2 regions of the Micromonospora zamorensis genome follow, and region 2 is predicted to be linked to the other one. Evidence: riboswitches for the same ligand, from Rfam matches in the RefSeq annotation. Region 2 holds a riboswitch; the other holds the start of a gene.
What was found. A riboswitch is a leader RNA that binds a small molecule or an ion and turns the genes downstream of it on or off. The one in region 2 is predicted to bind thiamine pyrophosphate.
Positions count from the first base shown of each region.

Region 1: it holds a riboswitch for thiamine pyrophosphate, as region 2 does, so the genes downstream of both, GA0070619_RS21150 (ECF transporter S component) here and thiE (thiamine phosphate synthase) in region 2, are expected to answer to the same signal.

Region 1 is NZ_LT607755.1:4,811,290-4,819,908, forward strand. Features, by position in the region: gene GA0070619_RS21125 (acyl-CoA dehydrogenase family protein) at 1-135, opposite strand, end outside; gene GA0070619_RS21130 (DUF6328 family protein) at 248-751, opposite strand; gene GA0070619_RS21135 (sugar isomerase domain-containing protein) at 926-1,675, opposite strand; gene GA0070619_RS21140 (AAC(3) family N-acetyltransferase) at 1,672-2,478, opposite strand; gene GA0070619_RS21145 (alpha/beta fold hydrolase) at 2,508-3,338, opposite strand; TPP riboswitch at 3,447-3,551, shown strand; gene GA0070619_RS21150 (ECF transporter S component) at 3,626-4,219, shown strand; gene GA0070619_RS21155 (ABC transporter ATP-binding protein) at 4,332-5,768, shown strand; gene GA0070619_RS21160 (energy-coupling factor transporter transmembrane component T family protein) at 5,765-6,565, shown strand; gene GA0070619_RS32540 (hypothetical protein) at 6,753-7,229, opposite strand; gene GA0070619_RS21170 (MTH1187 family thiamine-binding protein) at 7,524-7,820, shown strand; gene gndA (NADP-dependent phosphogluconate dehydrogenase) at 7,925-8,619, shown strand, end outside.
Region 2 is NZ_LT607755.1:5,498,236-5,506,854, reverse strand. Features, by position in the region: gene GA0070619_RS24440 (ThuA domain-containing protein) at 1-1,198, opposite strand, end outside; TPP riboswitch at 1,490-1,599, shown strand; gene thiE (thiamine phosphate synthase) at 1,594-2,220, shown strand; gene thiO (glycine oxidase ThiO) at 2,214-3,425, shown strand; gene thiS (sulfur carrier protein ThiS) at 3,416-3,616, shown strand; gene GA0070619_RS24420 (thiazole synthase) at 3,613-4,392, shown strand; gene GA0070619_RS24415 (thiamine phosphate synthase) at 4,389-5,132, shown strand; gene thiD (bifunctional hydroxymethylpyrimidine kinase/phosphomethylpyrimidine kinase) at 5,129-5,914, shown strand; gene thiC (phosphomethylpyrimidine synthase ThiC) at 5,932-7,524, shown strand; gene GA0070619_RS24400 (hypothetical protein) at 7,687-8,619, opposite strand, start outside.

The sequences.
Region 1 (8,619 bases), 690 kb from region 2:
GGCGACCTGCCGGGCCTCCTTCTCGGAGACCTGCCCGGCCTCCCTGGGCAACGGGGCCGCGGCACCGGCGGTGCTGGGCGCGGCTTCGGAGTCGGGGCCGTCCGGTGCCGGTCGGCCGTCCTGCGTCGTGGTCACGGCTGCCCCCTCGAAGCTCGGTGCGGCTGCGTCGACGTGCGCGACTACCCGCCACGCTACCCCCGGTTGTTACCCAGGGGTAGCGCTGCGTGAAGATCTGCGCGATCAGCGATCAGCGACCGGCGATCGTGTCCGGGTCGTCGTCATCGTCGTCGATGTCGTCCTCACCCCAGTTGCGTCGCGCGAACGGCAGGATCACCCAGAACGCGAGGAACCAGATTCCGGTCAGGGCGCTGAGCAGGAAGGCGATCGGCCGGTCCAGCACGAAGTCGGTGATCAGCAGCACCGCGCTGACCATCGCGATCAGCATGAAGGCGAGACCGCCGGTGGCCATCCGGTGCGCGAAGCGCACCAGCTCCGGCTTGCGTCCCTGCCGGAACAGCGCCCGGTGGAACGCCACCGGCGAGATGATCAGCGCGGTGGCGGCGGCCGCCGCGAGCAACGCCACGATGTAGACGTCCCGCTGGAACTCCGTGGTCTCGGTGAACCCGTTGCTGAACGGCAGGGTGAGCAGGAAGGCGAAGAGGATCTGCACGCCGGTCTGTGCGACCCGCAACTCCTGGAGCAGGTCGGCGAAATTGCGCTGCCAACGCTGCTTGTCGGTCTCCTTGGACACGCGCTACCTCCGGTGAGACGCTACTGCCGGCGGTCCCGGCCGCCGGCAGCAACGCCAATGCCCCACCCGCCCGAGCGCGAAACAGGTTCACGACATCTTCCGTTCACCTCGGGGACGCAGGTCGGTCACCAGCACCAGCCGATGCCGGGCGACCGTGAGCACCGTCCGGCGGCGTCAGGACCCGCGACGGATGCGGCCCGCGTACCGGGCCTCCAACGCCGTGTTGTGCGCGTCGCCGTCCGGGATGTTCGCCGACAGGTAGACCGGTGGCCGCTCCCCCGCTGCCAGCAACCGCGCCACCACCTCCACGGTGATCTGCTGGGCGAGCAGCGCAGCGGTGATCGAGGAGACCGCGCCGACCGCACCGCCACCGGGAAGCGGCAGCGTCGCGTCGCCGTACGGGGCGCCGTTGTCGAGCACCACGTCGGCGAGGTCGCCCAGCTTGCGCCCGGACGGGTGCCGGGAGGTCATCCGACCGGAGTGCCGCGCCGAGGTGATCGCAACCAGCCCGTGGCCACGTTCCTTGACCAGCGTCGCGAACTCCACCATCGCGCCGTTGACCCCGGAGTTCGAGGCGAGCACGAAGACGTCGGTGGGCCGCACCGGCGCCAGCTCGTAGAGGCGGTGCGCGACCGACGGGTCCCGTTCCAGCATCGGGCCCAGCCGATCGGCCGGTTCGCCGCCGAGCAGCACCAGGTCGCGGAGGGCGATCCGGTTGGTCGGCACCAGACCGCCCGCCCGGCCGGCGATCTCCATGGCGAGGGCCTCCGAGTGCCCGGTGCCGAACGCGTGCACCACGCCGTCGGCGCGTACGGCGTCGGCGATCAGATCCGCGGCCCGCCCCACCGCCTCCCGCTGGCTTTCGGCCACCCGGCCGATCGTCTCGGTCACCACGGCCAGGTAGTCCTCGGCACTCACCGTCATGCGTCCTCCGTCGTCCGATTGCGGGCCAACCAGTGCACCGCGAAGTCGACCGCCGCCCGCTGGCGCATCAACCTGCCGGTCCCGGCACCCACCGGGCCGGTGCGAACCTCTCCGGTGGCCTCCAGGGCCGCGCCCAACGCGTCGAAGTCACCCGCGTCGAGCCGTACGTCCTGCCACCACACCCATTCCCTGCCGCCGTCGGCGGTGCGCACCGCAGCGCCGACCCGCTCTCGGGGCGAGCCGGGGCGGCGGTATTCGGCCAGGTGCAGCGAGGTGCTCGCGGAGTGGCCGACACCGAGCAGCAACACGTCGGCGTCCAGGTCGTAGAGCCGGCCCAGCGGGGACTGCTCGCCGAGCATGTCGGCCAGGGCGTGCCCGGTCACCACCTGCTCGGCGGCCGGCCCGAGCGCGGCGAACGACACCTGGGGATGCGAGCTGCGCAGAGCGCCGGGCCAGCCGCGGACCGTCTCGGCGAGCGCCCCCATGAACCGGCTCGGGGTGATCGCCGGGTCGAAGCCGGGCATCTCCGAGCGGATCAGCGGCCACCAGTCCGCCGGCACCGGCGGGTTGCGCCACTGGGCGGGATCGCTGTTCTCCGGTGTGTGGGTGGGCACGACGATCGTGCCGTCCGGACCGAGCGCGTCACGCAGGGCGAGCACCACCGCGTGCGGACCACCGCTGATGAATCCCAGCGGACGGAGGCCGGCGTGCACCAGCAGCGTCGCGCCGGGGCGTACGCCCAGCAGGCGTAGTTGCGCGGCGATCGAGCGGCGGCTGCCCGGCCCGCTGCCGTCCGTCGTCATGATGGCCCTCCCCCGCTGACCCGCACGACTCAGGCCGTTGCGCTGACTCGGGCCAGGATCGCCTCGGCGAGCGGGCCCGGGGCCGCGTCCGGGATCCAGTGGCTCACACCGGCCAGTTGCACGAAGCGGTAGTCCCCGGTGACGTTCGCCGCACACGCCTCGGCGGCGGTCCGACCGATGGCGACGTCCCGGTCACTCCAGACGTACGTGGTGGGCACCGCGACCGGGCCGACCGCTGCCAGGTCGGAGCGGGACATCGCCCGGTACCAGTTCAGGGCGGCGGTGAGGGCTCCCGGCTCGCGCATCGGGTCGGCGTAGCGGTCCACCCGGGGCCCGTCGCCCACCCCGCCGAGCAGTTTGCGCAGCGCGGTGGCGTGCCACGCCAGCAGCACCTTCTCCGCCTTGTCCGGCTTACGGAACAGCGCAATGTACGACGAGCGGGCCTTCTGCTGGCTGTCGTTGGCCAGGGCGTGCGCCATGGCCGCCGGATGCGGCACGGACACCGCCGTCAGTGTGCGGACCCGCTCGGGGTGCCCGGCGGCGACCGCCCAGGCCACGATCGCGCCCCAGTCGTGGCCGACCAGGTGGACGGCGTCCAACCCGAGGGCGTCGAGCACCGCCACCACATCGGCGACCAGCTCGGGGATCCGGTAGTCCGCCACCGCCGTGGGCCGGGCACCCGGCGAGTAACCGCGCTGGTCCAGCGCGTACGTGCGCAGCCCGGCCGCGTGCAGCGCCGGCACGACCTCGTCCCACTCGCCGCTGTGCTGTGGGAACCCGTGCAACAGCAGGACGGGTACGCCCTCCGGCGGACCACCGACGGTTACCTCGAACGTGAAGCCTCGCGCGTCAACCCGCATGATCGGAAGCGTACCCAGCCGACGACGGGCCGGCTGCTCGCCGCAGGTCAGGCGGATGCCCTCCTGGGCCAGCGGCCCACGTCGGTGTTAGCGTCAGCGAGACAACTTCACATCCGACAGGGGAGCGCACAGCGCTGAGAGTGCGGGCATGCCCGCAGACCCTCGAACCTGATCTGGGTAATGCCAGCGCAGGGAGTTCGGTCGACCTCCAGCCGCGCCGCAGTCCGGTGCCCCCGGACGCGGCGTGCGTCTTCTCCTGGTTCGCACTCACGAACTGGGAGCAACACATGAAATCCACCACCGACACACACCGTTGGCGGACCATCGACATCGTGGTCGCCTCGGTGATCGCGGTCGCCTTCGGCGTCATCTTCTGGGCCTGGGGCCTGGTCTGGAGCGCCACCGAGGGTGCGTTCGCCTTCTTCCCGCCGGCGCAGGCGCTGCTGTACGGCGTCTGGTTGATGCCGGCCGTGATCGGCGGTCTGGTCATCCGCAAGCCCGGTGCCGCGCTCTACTGCGAGACGGTGGCCGCGGTCCTCTCCGCGCTGCTGGGCAGCCAGTGGGCCGGCACGGTGATCCCGCAGGGCATCGTGCAGGGCATCGGCGCGGAGCTGGCGTTCGCCGCTTTCCGGTACCGGTCGTTCCGGCTGCCCACCGCGGTGGTGGCCGGCGCGCTGACCGGTCTCAGCGCCGCGCTGTTCGACTTCTTCATCTGGAACGTCGACTACGCGCTGGCCGACTACCGCATCCCGTACGCGCTGATCACCATCGTCAGCGCCACGGTGATCGCCGGAGCCGGCGGCTGGCTGCTGACCAAGGCCCTGGCCAACACCGGTGTCCTGGACCGTTTCCCGGTAGGCCGGGACCGCGCCCTGATCTGACCCCACCCACTCGCGTCGATCATGAGGTTGACGGGCGGATGGATCTTCAGAACCACCGTCAACCTCATGATCGACCGTGCAGGGTGGAGCCGGGGCTTGGGAGGGGTGTTTGGTGGGCGGGGTACTGCTGCGGGGGTTCGGTTGGCGGCACGCCGGGCGGCGCGCGTGGGCTCTGCGCGGGGTCGACCTGCGGGTTGAGGTCGGGGAGCGGGTGCTGCTGCTCGGGCCCTCGGGGGCCGGCAAGAGCACCCTGCTCAGCGCGCTCGCCGGGCTGCTACCCGAGGACTCCGGCGAGCAGGAGGGCACAGTCGAGATCGACGGGCTCGACCCCCGCAAGGGCCGGGAACGGGTCGGCATCGTCTTCCAGGACCCGGAAACCCAACTGGTGATGGCCCGCTGCGGCGACGACGTCGCGTTCGGGCTGGAGAACCGGGGTGTGCCCGCCGACGAGATCTGGCCCCGGGTGGACGAGGCGCTGCACCGGGTCGGCTTCCCGTACTCCCGGGACCGCAACACGGCCGCACTGTCCGGCGGCGAGCAGCAACGCCTGGCCCTGGCCGGCGCGCTGGCCCTGCGCCCCGGCCTGCTGCTGCTCGACGAGCCGACCGCCAATCTCGACCCGGCCGGGGCCGACCTGATCCGGCAGGCGGTTGCCGGGGCGCTGGACGCCGACACCACGCTGATCCTGGTCGAGCACCGGGTCGCCGAGGCGCTGCCACTGGTCGACCGGGTGGTCGTCCTGGACCCGGGCGGCGGGGTCCGTGCGGACGGCACGCCCGAGGCGGTCTTCGCCGCCCACGGCCCCGCCCTGGCCGCCGAGGGAGTCTGGGTGCCGGGTCACCCCATCGCGCCCCGGCGGGCCACCGCCGCTCCCGGCGAGCTGTTGCTCACCGCCGACCGGCTCGGCCTGCCACCCCGGCTGGCCTCCACCGATCTCGCGGTACGCGCCGGAGAGGCACTCGCCGTACGCGGACCCAACGGCGCCGGCAAGTCCACCCTGGCGTTGCTGCTCGGCGGGCTGCTCCGGCCAGGCACCGGCCGGGTCACCGCGTCCGCCGAGTTGGCCGGCGCGGACCATCGCACTCCCCCGCACCGCTGGCGGGCACCCGCGCTGACCCGGCGGATCGGGTCGGTCTTCCAGGACCCGGAGCACCAGTTCGTCACGAGCACCGTCTTCGACGAGCTGGCGCTCGGCCCGCGCCGCACCGGTCAACCCGAGGCAGCCGTGCGGGAGACCGTGGCCGGGCTGCTGGAGCGACTACGACTGGATCGGCTCGCCGCCGCCAACCCGTACACCCTCTCCGGGGGCGAGGCGCGGCGGCTGAGCGTGGCGACGGCCCTGGCCACCGCGCCCCGTCTGTTGATCTGCGACGAACCGACCTTCGGCCAGGACCGGCGGACCTGGCGGGAGCTGGTCGACCTCTTCGCCGAGCTGCGCGACGCCGGGCACGGCGTGGTCGCGGTCACCCACGACGCGGATTTCGTCGCCGCTCTCGCCGACCGCACCGTCACCCTGCACCGGGCCGTGACCGGCGACGGTGCCCGATGATCAGCATCGAACCGGTCGCCGCGCCCGGTGCGCCGTTGGCCCGCCGCAACCCGGTGGCGAAGCTCGCCGCGGCGCTGGTCTTCTCGTTCACCCTGCTGGCCACCCTGGACCCGGTGGCCCCGGCGATCGCCATCGCGCTCGAACTCGCCGTACTCCCGCTGTTCGGCATCCGCTACCGGGTGCTGGCCCGGCGGGCCTGGCCGCTGCTCCTCAGCGCCACCGGCATCCTGGTCACCCTGGTGCTCTTCGCCGCCGACAGGTCCGGTCGGGTCCTGCTGGACGCCGGGCCGGTGTTCGTGAGCACCGGCGTGCTGCTCACCGCGCTCGGCCTGGTGCTGCGGGTCTTCGCGGTGGCACTGCCGGGCGTGATCGTCTTCGCGACCACCGACCCCACCGACCTGGCCGACGCGCTGATCCAGAACGCGAAGGCGCCGGCCCGGTTCGCCATCGGGGCGCTCGCCGCGTTCCGGCTGGTGCCGCTGCTCGGTCAGGAGTGGCAGATGATCAGCATGGCCCGGCGGGCGCGGGGCGTCGACGCGGGACGCAACCCGGTGGCGAAGCTACGACTGTTCGCCTCCACCGCGTTCGCGCTGCTGGTCGGGGCGATCCGCCGGGGCACCCGGCTGGCCGTGGCGATGGACGCGCGCGGCTTCGACGCCGGCACCCCCCGGACCGTGGCCCGCCGGCAGCGCTTCACCCGGGCCGACGGGCTGCTCGTCGCCGGGGCAGCCACCCTGGCCGCCGGCGCACTGACCACGAGCATCCTCCTCGGCAGCTTCCGCCCCCTGATCGGCTGACCTGACCCCTGCTCTCCACGCAGGGGCGCCGCCCGGCGTCTCTGAGCGTCGCCGCGCCGGCATGATCCGCACAACTTCAGGGATGGTGCTGCTTCGTTGGGCGGTGAGGCAGCACCATCCCTGAAGTTGCTGTCTGCCTCACCGCCCACGGCGTCGGGGACAACGCGCCGGGTGGGTGCGGGGTCGGTCAGCTGCGGCGGAAGGCGTAGCGGCGGTTCTGGCCGGCTTGTTGACCACGCCCGCCGGCCGAGCGTGTCCCGCCACCCTGCGGCGGTCCGGCGGTCGGTGCCTTCGGTCGCCCGGCGACCTTCGGCAGGTCTGCCACCACCGGCGCGTCGACTGCTGCCGGCACGTCGAACGGCGGCACCAGCTCACCCGGCACCACCGCTGGCGGAGCCGGCTGACTCAGCACCGCCGGCGGCGCCGGCTGACTCAGCACCGCTGGCGGAGCCGGCTGACTCAGCACCGCCGGCAGCGCCGGCTCGACCAGCACTGCCGGCTCACCCAACTCCGCCGGAAACGCCGGATCGACCAGGAGAGCCGGTTGGACCGCGAGATCGAAGTCGGGGCGGGTCGGTAGGAGCGCGTCATGGCCGGCCGCCGAGTCTGTGCCGGACGTGGGTGCGGCTGAACGGGATTTCTTCCGGTTGCGCCTGGCAGGCATCCGGGCCTCCTTCAAAGCCGACCGGCACGGCCGGTCCCGCGCGCCGGCGGTCGGTCGGATCGGCTGATGACCGTCGTCGTGCGACGGTCCAACGGGGAAGGGACTGCTCACCGGGGGTCGGGGCACAGCCAGCGCCGCCGAACGGCGGGTGGGAGATGCGGGACGCCCGGGAGCGCACGGACCGCGACGCGGGGCGGCGGGCCGGCTCGGAAGTGGGGCGTCAGTTGCGCATGCCCGCACTCTATCGGCACCAGGTGGGGCGGTGCAGCCGATTTTCCTGGCACCATCGGCGGCATGCTGATCGCGTTCTCGATAACCCCGCTCGGTGTCGGTGAGTCCGTCGGTGACCTGGTCGCCGAGGCGGTACGGGTGGTCCGCGACTCGGGCCTTCCCAACCGCACCGACGCCATGTTCACCACCGTCGAGGGTGAGTGGGACGAGGTGATGGCGGTCGTCAAACAGGCGGTCGACGTGGTGGCCGCGCAGGCACCCCGGGTGAGCGTGGTGCTCAAGGCCGACATCCGGCCGGGGGTGACCGACGCGCTCACCGCGAAGGTGGCGCACGTGGAGAACCGGCTGGCCCAGGGCTGAGCGCCATCGGTCGGTGACCGGCTGTTGGGCAGCGCTCCCCCATGGCCCCTGCGTCGCGATACCGTCGCAACACATTGACACGACGGCGAGAGGTGGCGGCACGGATGGTTGAGCAGGCGAGGGCGCAGATTGGTGTGACCGGGCTGGCGGTGATGGGTCGGAATGTGGCCCGCAACCTGGCCCGCAACGGCTTCACGGTGGCAGTGCACAACCGGTCGCCGGAACGCACCCGCAGCCTGGTTGCCGAGCACGGTGACGAGGGCACGTTCGTGCCCGGCGAGTCGATGGCCGATTTCGTGGCGTCGTTGGAGCGCCCCCGCGCGGTCATCGTCATGGTCAAGGCTGGCGCGCCCACCGACGCGGTGATCGACGAGTTGGTGCCGCTGCTGGAAGAGGGCGACATCATCGTCGACTGCGGCAACGCCCACTTCGCCGACACCCGCCGTCGGGAGGAGGCGCTGCGCGCGCAGGGCCTGCACTTCAGCGGCACCGGCGTCTCCGGTGGCGAGGAGGGCGCGCTGCGGGGGCCGAGCATCATGCCGGGCGGTTCCGCCGAGTCGTACGCCAAGCTCGGGCCGATGTTCGAGAAGATCGCCGCGCAGGTGGACGGTGTGCCGTGCTGCATGCACGTCGGGCCGGACGGCGCCGGGCACTTCGTCAAGATGGTGCACAACGGCATCGAGTACGCCGACATGCAGCTCATCGCCGAGGCGTACGACCTGCTGCGGGCCGGTCTGGGCGCGGAGCCGGCGGAGATCGCGGAGATCTTCCGCGACTGGAACAACGGCGAGCTGGAGTC
Region 2 (8,619 bases):
GCAGCACCTGCTTCTCGCTGGCAGGGTCGATGGTGTCGCCGGTGACCGTGAAGCGGGACAGCAGGTTGCGGGTGACCCCGTCGTTCGGGGCGTAGTAGAGATACACCCACTTGTTGGTGGCGAAGTCCGGGTCGAGCCGGATGCCGATCAGGCCGTCCTCGTTGCCGGTGAAGACGTCCAGGTCGACGGCGGTGACGGTGCTGCCGGTGTCCGGCTTGACGATCTGCACGCGACCGTCGCGCTCGATGTAGAAGACCCGCCCGTCTCCGGCGATGTCCAGCTCCATCGGGTTGCTCGTGTTGCTGTCCAGCGCGACCTTCTCGAAGTTCGAGGTCTTCGAGGCGCCGCAGTCGGCGTTCTCGACACCGGCCGCGGTCCGGATGCCGCCGAGCAGGTGGGACAGGAACTCGGGCTCGGCGTACGACTCCCGGGTGTGGCCCGCCCCGGTGTACCAGGATCGGCCGCCGTCGAAGTCCTGACACCAGGCGATCGGGTGGTCGGCGCCCATGGCACCGGCGCCTGCCGTGTAGCTCTTCTCGTCCAGGCTGGCGAGCACGTGCACGTCCGGCCGGGGATTGGTCTGGTAGTTGTACCACTCGTCGAACCGGGACCATCGGTCCGGCAGCCCGGTCGTGGACGGGTGGGCGTGGTCCTCCACCTTGACCGTGGCCTGCTGGTTCTGCGGGTGGTTGGCGAAGTACGCGCCGACCAGGTCGCCGTACCAGGCCCAGCTGTACTCGGTGTCCGATGCGGCGTGGATGCCGACGTAGCCGCCGCCCGCCTTCACGTAGCGCTCGAACGCCGCCTGCTGCTCGGCGTCGAGCACGTCACCGGTGGTGGAGAGCCAGATCACCGCCTTGTACTTCGCGAGGTTGGCGTCGTTGAATGCGGAGCCGTCCTCGGAGTTGTCCACTGTGAATCCGTTGGCCACACCGAGCTGTTGGATGGCAGCGATGCCGGTGGGGATGGAGTCGTGCCGGAAGCCGGCGGTCTTGGAGAAGACGAGGACGGAGAAGGGATCGGCCGCGGCCTTTGGCGCCTTCGGCACCACCTGGCTGACCGGGGCTGCGGCTTTCGCATCCCGTGGGGGGACCTGGGCGGCCGCCTGGGCGGGCGCGCCGAACAGGGTGGTCGAGGCCATGGCCAGGGAGATCAGGGTTGCGGTGATGGGTACGCGGGCACGACGAGAACGGGACACGCCGCCTCCTATGTCGTAGTGACAGGGATCGCGGGAGCCGGCTCGCCGAAGACCCTCCCAGATGGAGCCGGTGGTGACACCGCGTCACGGTGCCCCCGCCAACATTTTGTCGAATCGCTGAACAAATTAATTCGGCTGGCTCAATGTCCGGCAAGATGCCGGCAGGTAACGGTTCTGCAACGGGGGGCGACATTCCGAATAGGACCGGGATGAAGCGCCCAACCTAATCCGCCATTCCGGCCCGTCGACACCCGCCTTGGCAGACCGGCGGATCTGTCGTACGGTGACACGCAAGTAACCCACGGGAGCCCGGTGTACCGGGCTGAGAGGGGGGCTGACAGCCCCCGACCGTCGAACCTGATCCGGATAATGCCGGCGCAGGGAGGAGCGTTGCCGTGCCGTCCCTGGGGCGACTGCATCTGATCACCGACACCCGACCCGGGCGAGACCCGCTCACCGTGGTCCGGGCCGCCCTCGCGGTGGCCCGAGCCGACCTGGTGGTGCAGGTCCGGGTCGAGGATTCCGCCACCGACCGCGAGGCGTACGAGCTGGCCCAGCGGGTGCTGGCGCTCTGCGTGCCGTACGGGGCGACCTGCCTGGTCAACGATCGGCTGCACGTGGCGCTGGCGGTCGGTGCCGCCGGTGGGCACGTCGGGGCCGACGACCTGCCGGTCGCCGCCGCCCGTCGGGTGCTCGGCCCGGCCGGCGTGCTGGGCGCCACCGCCCGCGCGCCGGGAACAGCGACCGCGGCGGTCGCGGCGGGAGCCAGCTACCTGGGCGTCGGGCCTTGCCACGCCACCAGCACCAAGTCCGGCCTGCCGGACCCCATCGGGCCCGTGGGCGTACGTGCCGTCGTCGACGCCGTCGACGTGCCGGTCATCGCGATCGGCGGCGTGACCGCCGAGCGGGTGCCGGAGCTGCGGGCCGCCGGGGCGTACGGGGTGGCGGTCGTCGGGGCGGTCTCCGCTGCCGCCGACCCGGGGCGGGCGACCGCCGAGCTGATCGAGGCCCTGGCGTGCTGACCGGCCGGTCGGAGTCAGCGCGATCGAGTGACCGGGGCCGGCCGGACGTCGCGGTGGTGGGGGCGGGGCCGATCGGGCTGGCGATCGCCTGGCGCTGCGCCGCCCGGGGGCTGCGCGTGGTGGTGCACGATCCGGAGCCCGGCTCGGGGGCGTCGGCGGTGGCCGCCGGCATGCTCTCGCCGGTCGCCGAGGCGTACTTCGGTGAGTGGCAGCTGACCGGGCTGCTGCTGGCGTCCGCCGCCCGCTGGCCGGCGTTCGCCGCCGAGCTGACCGCGGCGAGCGGCACCGGGATCGGCTACCGGACCGAGGGCACCCTGATGGTCGGGCTGACCGGCGACGACCTGGCCGAGGCGCGCCGACTCTGGGCGTACCAGCAGGGGTTGGGCCTGCCGGTGACCCCACTGCGCCCCAGCGAGCTGCGCGACCGCGAGCCGGCGCTCGCACCACGGCTGCGCGGCGGCGCGCTCGCGCCCACCGACCACCAGGTCGACCCCCGGCGGCTGGTGCCGGCGCTGCGCACGGCCGCCCAGCGGGCCGGCGCGGTGCTCGTGCCGCAGGCGGTCGCGCACCTGTCTGATGTGGACGCTGCGGTCACGGTGGTCGCCGCCGGCTGTGGGGCAGCCGCCCTCACCGGCCTGCCCGTCCGGCCGGTGAAGGGCCAGATCCTCCGGCTCCGCGCGCCCGACGGCGTCGCGCCGGGCTTCCGGCACGTGATCCGGGGGTACGCCGACGGCGAACCCGTCTACCTGGTGCCCCGCGCCGACGGCGAGGTCGTGCTCGGCGCGACGGTCGAGGAACGGGCGGACACCACTGTCACCGCCGGTGCGGTGCAGCGCCTGCTCCGCGCCGGAGTCGACCTGCTGCCCGAGCTGGCCGAGTACGACCTGGTCGAGGCGGTCGCCGGGCTGCGCCCGGGCACGCCGGACAACGCACCGATCCTCGGGCCGCTGCCCGACCGGCCGGACGTGCTGGCCGCCACCGGGCACCACCGGCACGGCATCGTGCTCACCCCGATCACCGCCGACCTGATCACCGAGCTGGTGCTCGACGGCGTGCCCCACCCGCTGCTCGCGCCCTTCGGACCCGAACGGTTCGTCGGTGCCGGCTCGGCCGGTCGCACACCGGCCGCGACGGGTGGCGGCCTCGGTGGCCTCCGCGGCCGGCGAGGAACTGAACCGACGATGGAGGGGGACCTGTGGAGTTGACGGTGAACGGGGCCGGACGCAGCGTCCCCGGCGGCGCGTCGGTGGCCGACCTGGTGCGCGACGTCGTGCCCGAACAGCGGGGGGTGGCGGTCGCGGTCAACGGCGAGGTCGTGCCCCGGGCCGGCTGGCCGGCCACTGTGCTGCGTGACGGCGACCGGGTCGAGGTCCTCACCGCGGCGCAGGGCGGGTGAGCGGCGTGACGTTCGAGCTGGGTGGGGAGACGTTCACCTCGCGGTTGATCCTCGGCACCGGCGGCGCCGCGAACCTGCACGTGCTGGAACAGGCGATCCGGGCGTCCGGCACCGAGCTGGTCACGCTGGCGCTGCGCCGGGTGGGCACCGCGCCGGGCTCCACCGGTGGGCTGCTGGAGCTGCTGGACCGGTGCGGGGTGCGACTGCTGCCGAACACCGCCGGCTGCCACACCGCGACCGAGGCGGTGAAGGTGGCCCGGCTGGCCCGGGACGCGTTCGACACCGACTGGGTCAAGCTGGAGGTGATCGGCGACGAGCGGACGCTACTGCCCGACGGGGTGGAACTGCTCCGCGCCGCCGAGGAGCTGGTGGCCGACGGCTTCACCGTCCTGCCGTACACCAGCGACGATCCGGTGCTCGCCCGCCGGCTCGCCGACGTGGGCTGCGCCGCGGTGATGCCGGCCGGTTCCCCGATCGGCTCGGGGCTCGGCATCGGCAACCCCCACCACATCCGGCTCATCCGGCAGGGGGTGGACGTGCCGGTGATCCTCGACGCGGGCATCGGCACCGCCTCCGACGCGGCCCTGGCCATGGAGCTGGGCTGCGACGCGGTGCTGCTGGCCAGCGCCGTGACCCGGGCCGAGGACCCGGTGGCGATGGCGACCGCGATGCGGTACGCGGTCGAGGCGGGCCGGCTGGCGGCAGGCGCCGGCCGGATCGCCCGACGCTTCCACGCGCTGCCCTCCACACCCGACGAGGGAAGACCCGACCTGTGACGCCGCCGTCCGGTGTTGTCCTGTTGACCGACCGGCTCGTCGCGCGGGGCGGGCTCGACCGGGTCGTGGCGGGAGCCGTGGCCGGGGGAGTGCGCTGGGTGGTGCTGCGGGAGAAGGACCTGCCCCGCCCCGAGCGCACCGCCCTAGCCGTCGAGCTGCGCGCGATCCTCGCCGACGTCGGCGGAACTCTCGTCGTGGCCGGCCCCGACCCGCTCGGCGGCGCCGCCGTGCACCTGCCCGCCGCCGGCCCGTACCCGCCGCCGACCCACAGCCTGGTCGGCCGCTCCTGCCACAACGAAGCCGAGATGAACCGCCTGACCACCGAGCACTACGCGACCGTCTCCCCGGTCTGGCCCACGAAGACAAAACCGGGCTACGGCCCACCCCTGGGACCGGCCGGCCTGCGAAAACTGATCAGGACCAGCAACGTGCCGGTCCTGGCGCTGGGCGGAGTCGAATCCCCGGAACAGGTAACCGCCTGCGTGAAGGCGGGAGCCACCGGAGTAGCCGTACTGGGCGCACTCATGCGAGCAAAAGACCCCACCCAAACAGCCGCAACCCTGACCAGAGCCTTCCAAGAGGCGGTCACCCCTGTGCTGACCCAAACCCGGCGCGGGGTCACCCAGGTCTCCACGTCAGGGCTGCGGCCGACCGTGCCCACGCAGGGATCAAGCCTGACCGCCCGGAGTGGGCACGGTCGGCCGCAGCCCCCAACCGCAACCAAAGGCCAGGGAAAATGACCCCGCGAACACTGCTGACAATCGCAGGCTCAGACTCCGGCGGCGGCGCGGGCATCCAGGCCGACCTGAAGGTCTTCGCCGCGCTGGGCGCGTACGGCACCAGCGTCATCACGGCGGTCACCGCACAGAACACCCGAGGCGTCGACGCCGTCCTGCCGTTGCCTCCGCGCACGGTCACCGAGCAGTTGGACAGCGTGCTCGCCGACTTCACCGTCTCGGCGGTCAAGACGGGAATGCTCGGCACCCCGGCGGTCGCCGACGTGGTGGCGCAGGCCGCACGTGCCGGCCGGCTGCCCCAACTCGTCGTCGACCCGGTGCTCGTCGCCACGAGCGGCCACCGGCTCGGCGTGGTGGGCGCGGTCGAGCGGCTGCTCCCGTACGCCACTGTGGCGACGCCGAACTGCGCGGAGGCCGCGGCCATCACCGGACGCCCGGTGGACGACGTGGCCGGGATGGTCGTGGCCGCCGAGGCGCTCGCGGCCGGCGGCCCCGACCACGTCGTGGTCACCGGGGGTGATCTGGACGGCGGCGAGGCGGTCGACGTGCTGCACGGCGACGGTGTCACCACGCTGCTGCGCGCCCCCCGGGTGACGACCCGGCACACCCACGGGACCGGGTGTTCGTTCTCGGCGGCGATCGCCGTGCGGCTCGCGCTGGGTGATCCGGTGCCGGCGGCGGTGGGTGCCGCCAAGGAGTACGTGCTCCGGGCGCTGACCGGCGCACGGGGTTGGGAGCTGGGCGCGGGGCGCGGACCGCTGAACCACTTCGGCTGGTCCGCTTGATCACCAGGGAGGCTGTCATGCACGCACGAGGCAAGGTGTACGTGGAGGGTTCGCGACCGGACGTCCGGGTGCCGTTCGCGGAGGTGGGGCTGACCGGGGATCTTCCGCCGGTGCGGCTCTACGACACGTCCGGCCCCGGGTCGGACCCGGAGGTCGGGTTGCCGCCGCTGCGGGGACCGTGGATCGCCGAGCGTGGTGACGTGGCGCCGGTACGGGGTGCGGGCACGCCACTCGCCGGGGTGGACGGTCGCCGGCCCACGCAACTCGCGTACGCGCGGGCGGGTGTGGTGACGCCGGAGATGGAGTTCGTGGCGATCCGGGAAAACGTCGACCCGGAACTCGTACGGGCCGAGATCGCCGCCGGCCGGGCGGTGCTGCCGCTCAACGTGAACCATCCGGAGTGTGAGCCGGCGATCATCGGTAAGGCGTTCCTGGTCAAGGTGAACGCCAACATCGGCACCTCGGCGGTCAGCTCGTCGGTCGCTGAGGAGGTGGAGAAGCTCACCTGGGCCACCCGTTGGGGCGCGGACACCGTGATGGACCTGTCCACCGGGAAGCGGATCCACGAGACCCGCGAGGCGATCGTGCGGAACTCCCCGGTGCCGATCGGGACGGTGCCGATCTACCAGGCGTTGGAGAAGGTCGGCGGTGACCCGGTGAAGCTGAGCTGGGAGGTGTTCCGGGACACCGTGATCGAGCAGGCCGAGCAGGGCGTGGACTACATGACGGTGCACGCCGGGGTGCTGCTGCCGTACGTGCCGCTGGCCGTGGACCGGGTCACCGGGATCGTCTCCCGGGGCGGCTCGATCATGGCGGCCTGGTGCCTGGCGCACCACGAGGAGAACTTCCTCTACACCAACTTCGCGGAGCTGTGCGCGCTGCTCGCCAAGTACGACGTGACGTTCTCCCTCGGCGACGGGCTGCGCCCCGGCTCGATCGCGGACGCCAACGACGAGGCGCAGTTCGCCGAGCTGCGCACCCTCGGCGAGCTGACGACTGTCGCCTGGGAGTACGACGTCCAGGTGATGATCGAGGGCCCGGGCCACGTGCCGATGCACAAGATCAAGGAGAACGTGGACCTCCAGCAGGAGTGGTGCCACGAGGCGCCCTTCTACACGCTCGGTCCGCTGACCACCGACATCGCGCCGGCGTACGACCACATCACCTCGGCGATCGGCGCCGCGATGATCGGCATGTTCGGCACCGCGATGCTCTGCTACGTGACTCCGAAGGAGCACCTCGGCCTGCCGGACCGGGACGACGTGAAGGCGGGCGTGATCGCGTACAAGATCGCCGCGCACGCGGCCGACCTGGCCAAGGGCCACCCTGGCGCGCAGGAGTGGGACGACGCCCTGTCGAAGGCGCGGTTCGAGTTCCGCTGGGAGGACCAGTTCAACCTCTCGCTGGACCCGGAGACCGCTCGGTCGTACCACGACGCGACCCTGCCCGCCGAGCCGGCGAAGACGGCGCACTTCTGCTCGATGTGCGGCCCGAAGTTCTGCTCCATGAAGATCACCCAGGAGCTGAAGGAGTACGCGGCCCGCGGCATGAAGGACAAGTCGGAGGAGTTCGTCTCCGGCGGCAGCCGGGTGTATCTGCCGCTGGCCTGAACCGGCGCGGTGCGCGCTCTTGGGTGATCGGGTCGGGGTGATCGACTCGGGTTCACTGATGTCGCGGTGTCCGAGCCGGTGGGACAGGCCGACATCAGTGAACCCGAGTGGATCAAGCAGGTAGGCAGGTCGATCGGCGTTCCGACGTGCCCGCGGGTGGGGTCACTCGCGGTGGTGCCGACCGGTGGAGCGCAGCGACCGGCGACCGTTGTCCTGCTCCGGCTCGTTGTCCGACACCGGCTTGCTCAGCCCGGCGACCCAGTCGACGAACTCCTCGTCCTTTGCAGGCAGCGGCTCCACGTTGTCTGCCGCCTGCTGGCTCTCCTCGTCGGCCCGGGACCGGTTGCGGCGGAAGAGGCCACCGAGCCGTCCTCGGCGGGAAGGCTGCTCGGCAACCTTGCCCGGCTTCGACGCGGCCGGTGTGGCGTCGGTGCTCGCCGTCTCGTCGGTGCCGGCGTCGGTGCCTGTGCCAGCGTCGGAGGACGTGCCGGCTGCGCCCGGCACGACCGGTGCGTCCGGCCGGCTCGGGCTTTCAAGGTGGGCGGCTGTCTCGCCGGTCGCGGCCGCGCTGGTCGGCGTAGTCCGATCCGCCGAACTGTCCGCTGCCTCCGCCTGTCCGGCGCGCCGGGTGGTGTCGAAGGCGTTCCAGGAGCTGGCCCGGCTCAGGTCCGGCAACGGCGCCCGGTGCCGGGGCCTCGGCGTCGGCCCGGTCGCCTTGTCCGACCCGGTCGGCGTCTCCGATGTCGCTGGCCCCGGTGCGGAGGTCTGCGGCGGCACCGTCCAGGCCGCGCTGACCGGCCAGGCCGAAGGTGCTGGTGTCCACCGGTCGGCGTCCGGGTCACCGGCGGCAGTGCTCCCGAACAACCCGGTGCCGGGACCGTCCTCGGTGGCGGCCGGCTCGTCGTCGGCTTCGCCCGCCAGCTGGGTTGCGGATGCGCTGGCCGGGTCGGCGGTTTTCGCCTTCGGGCTGGTTGCGGTGGTCGGGGTGCGCGGCGGGTTGGCGGCGTCGGCCTTCGAGCTGGTTGCGGCGGCCTCGCTGCGCGGCAGGTCGGCTGCCCCCGCCACTGCGCTACTCGCGGCCGGGGCGCGGGGAGG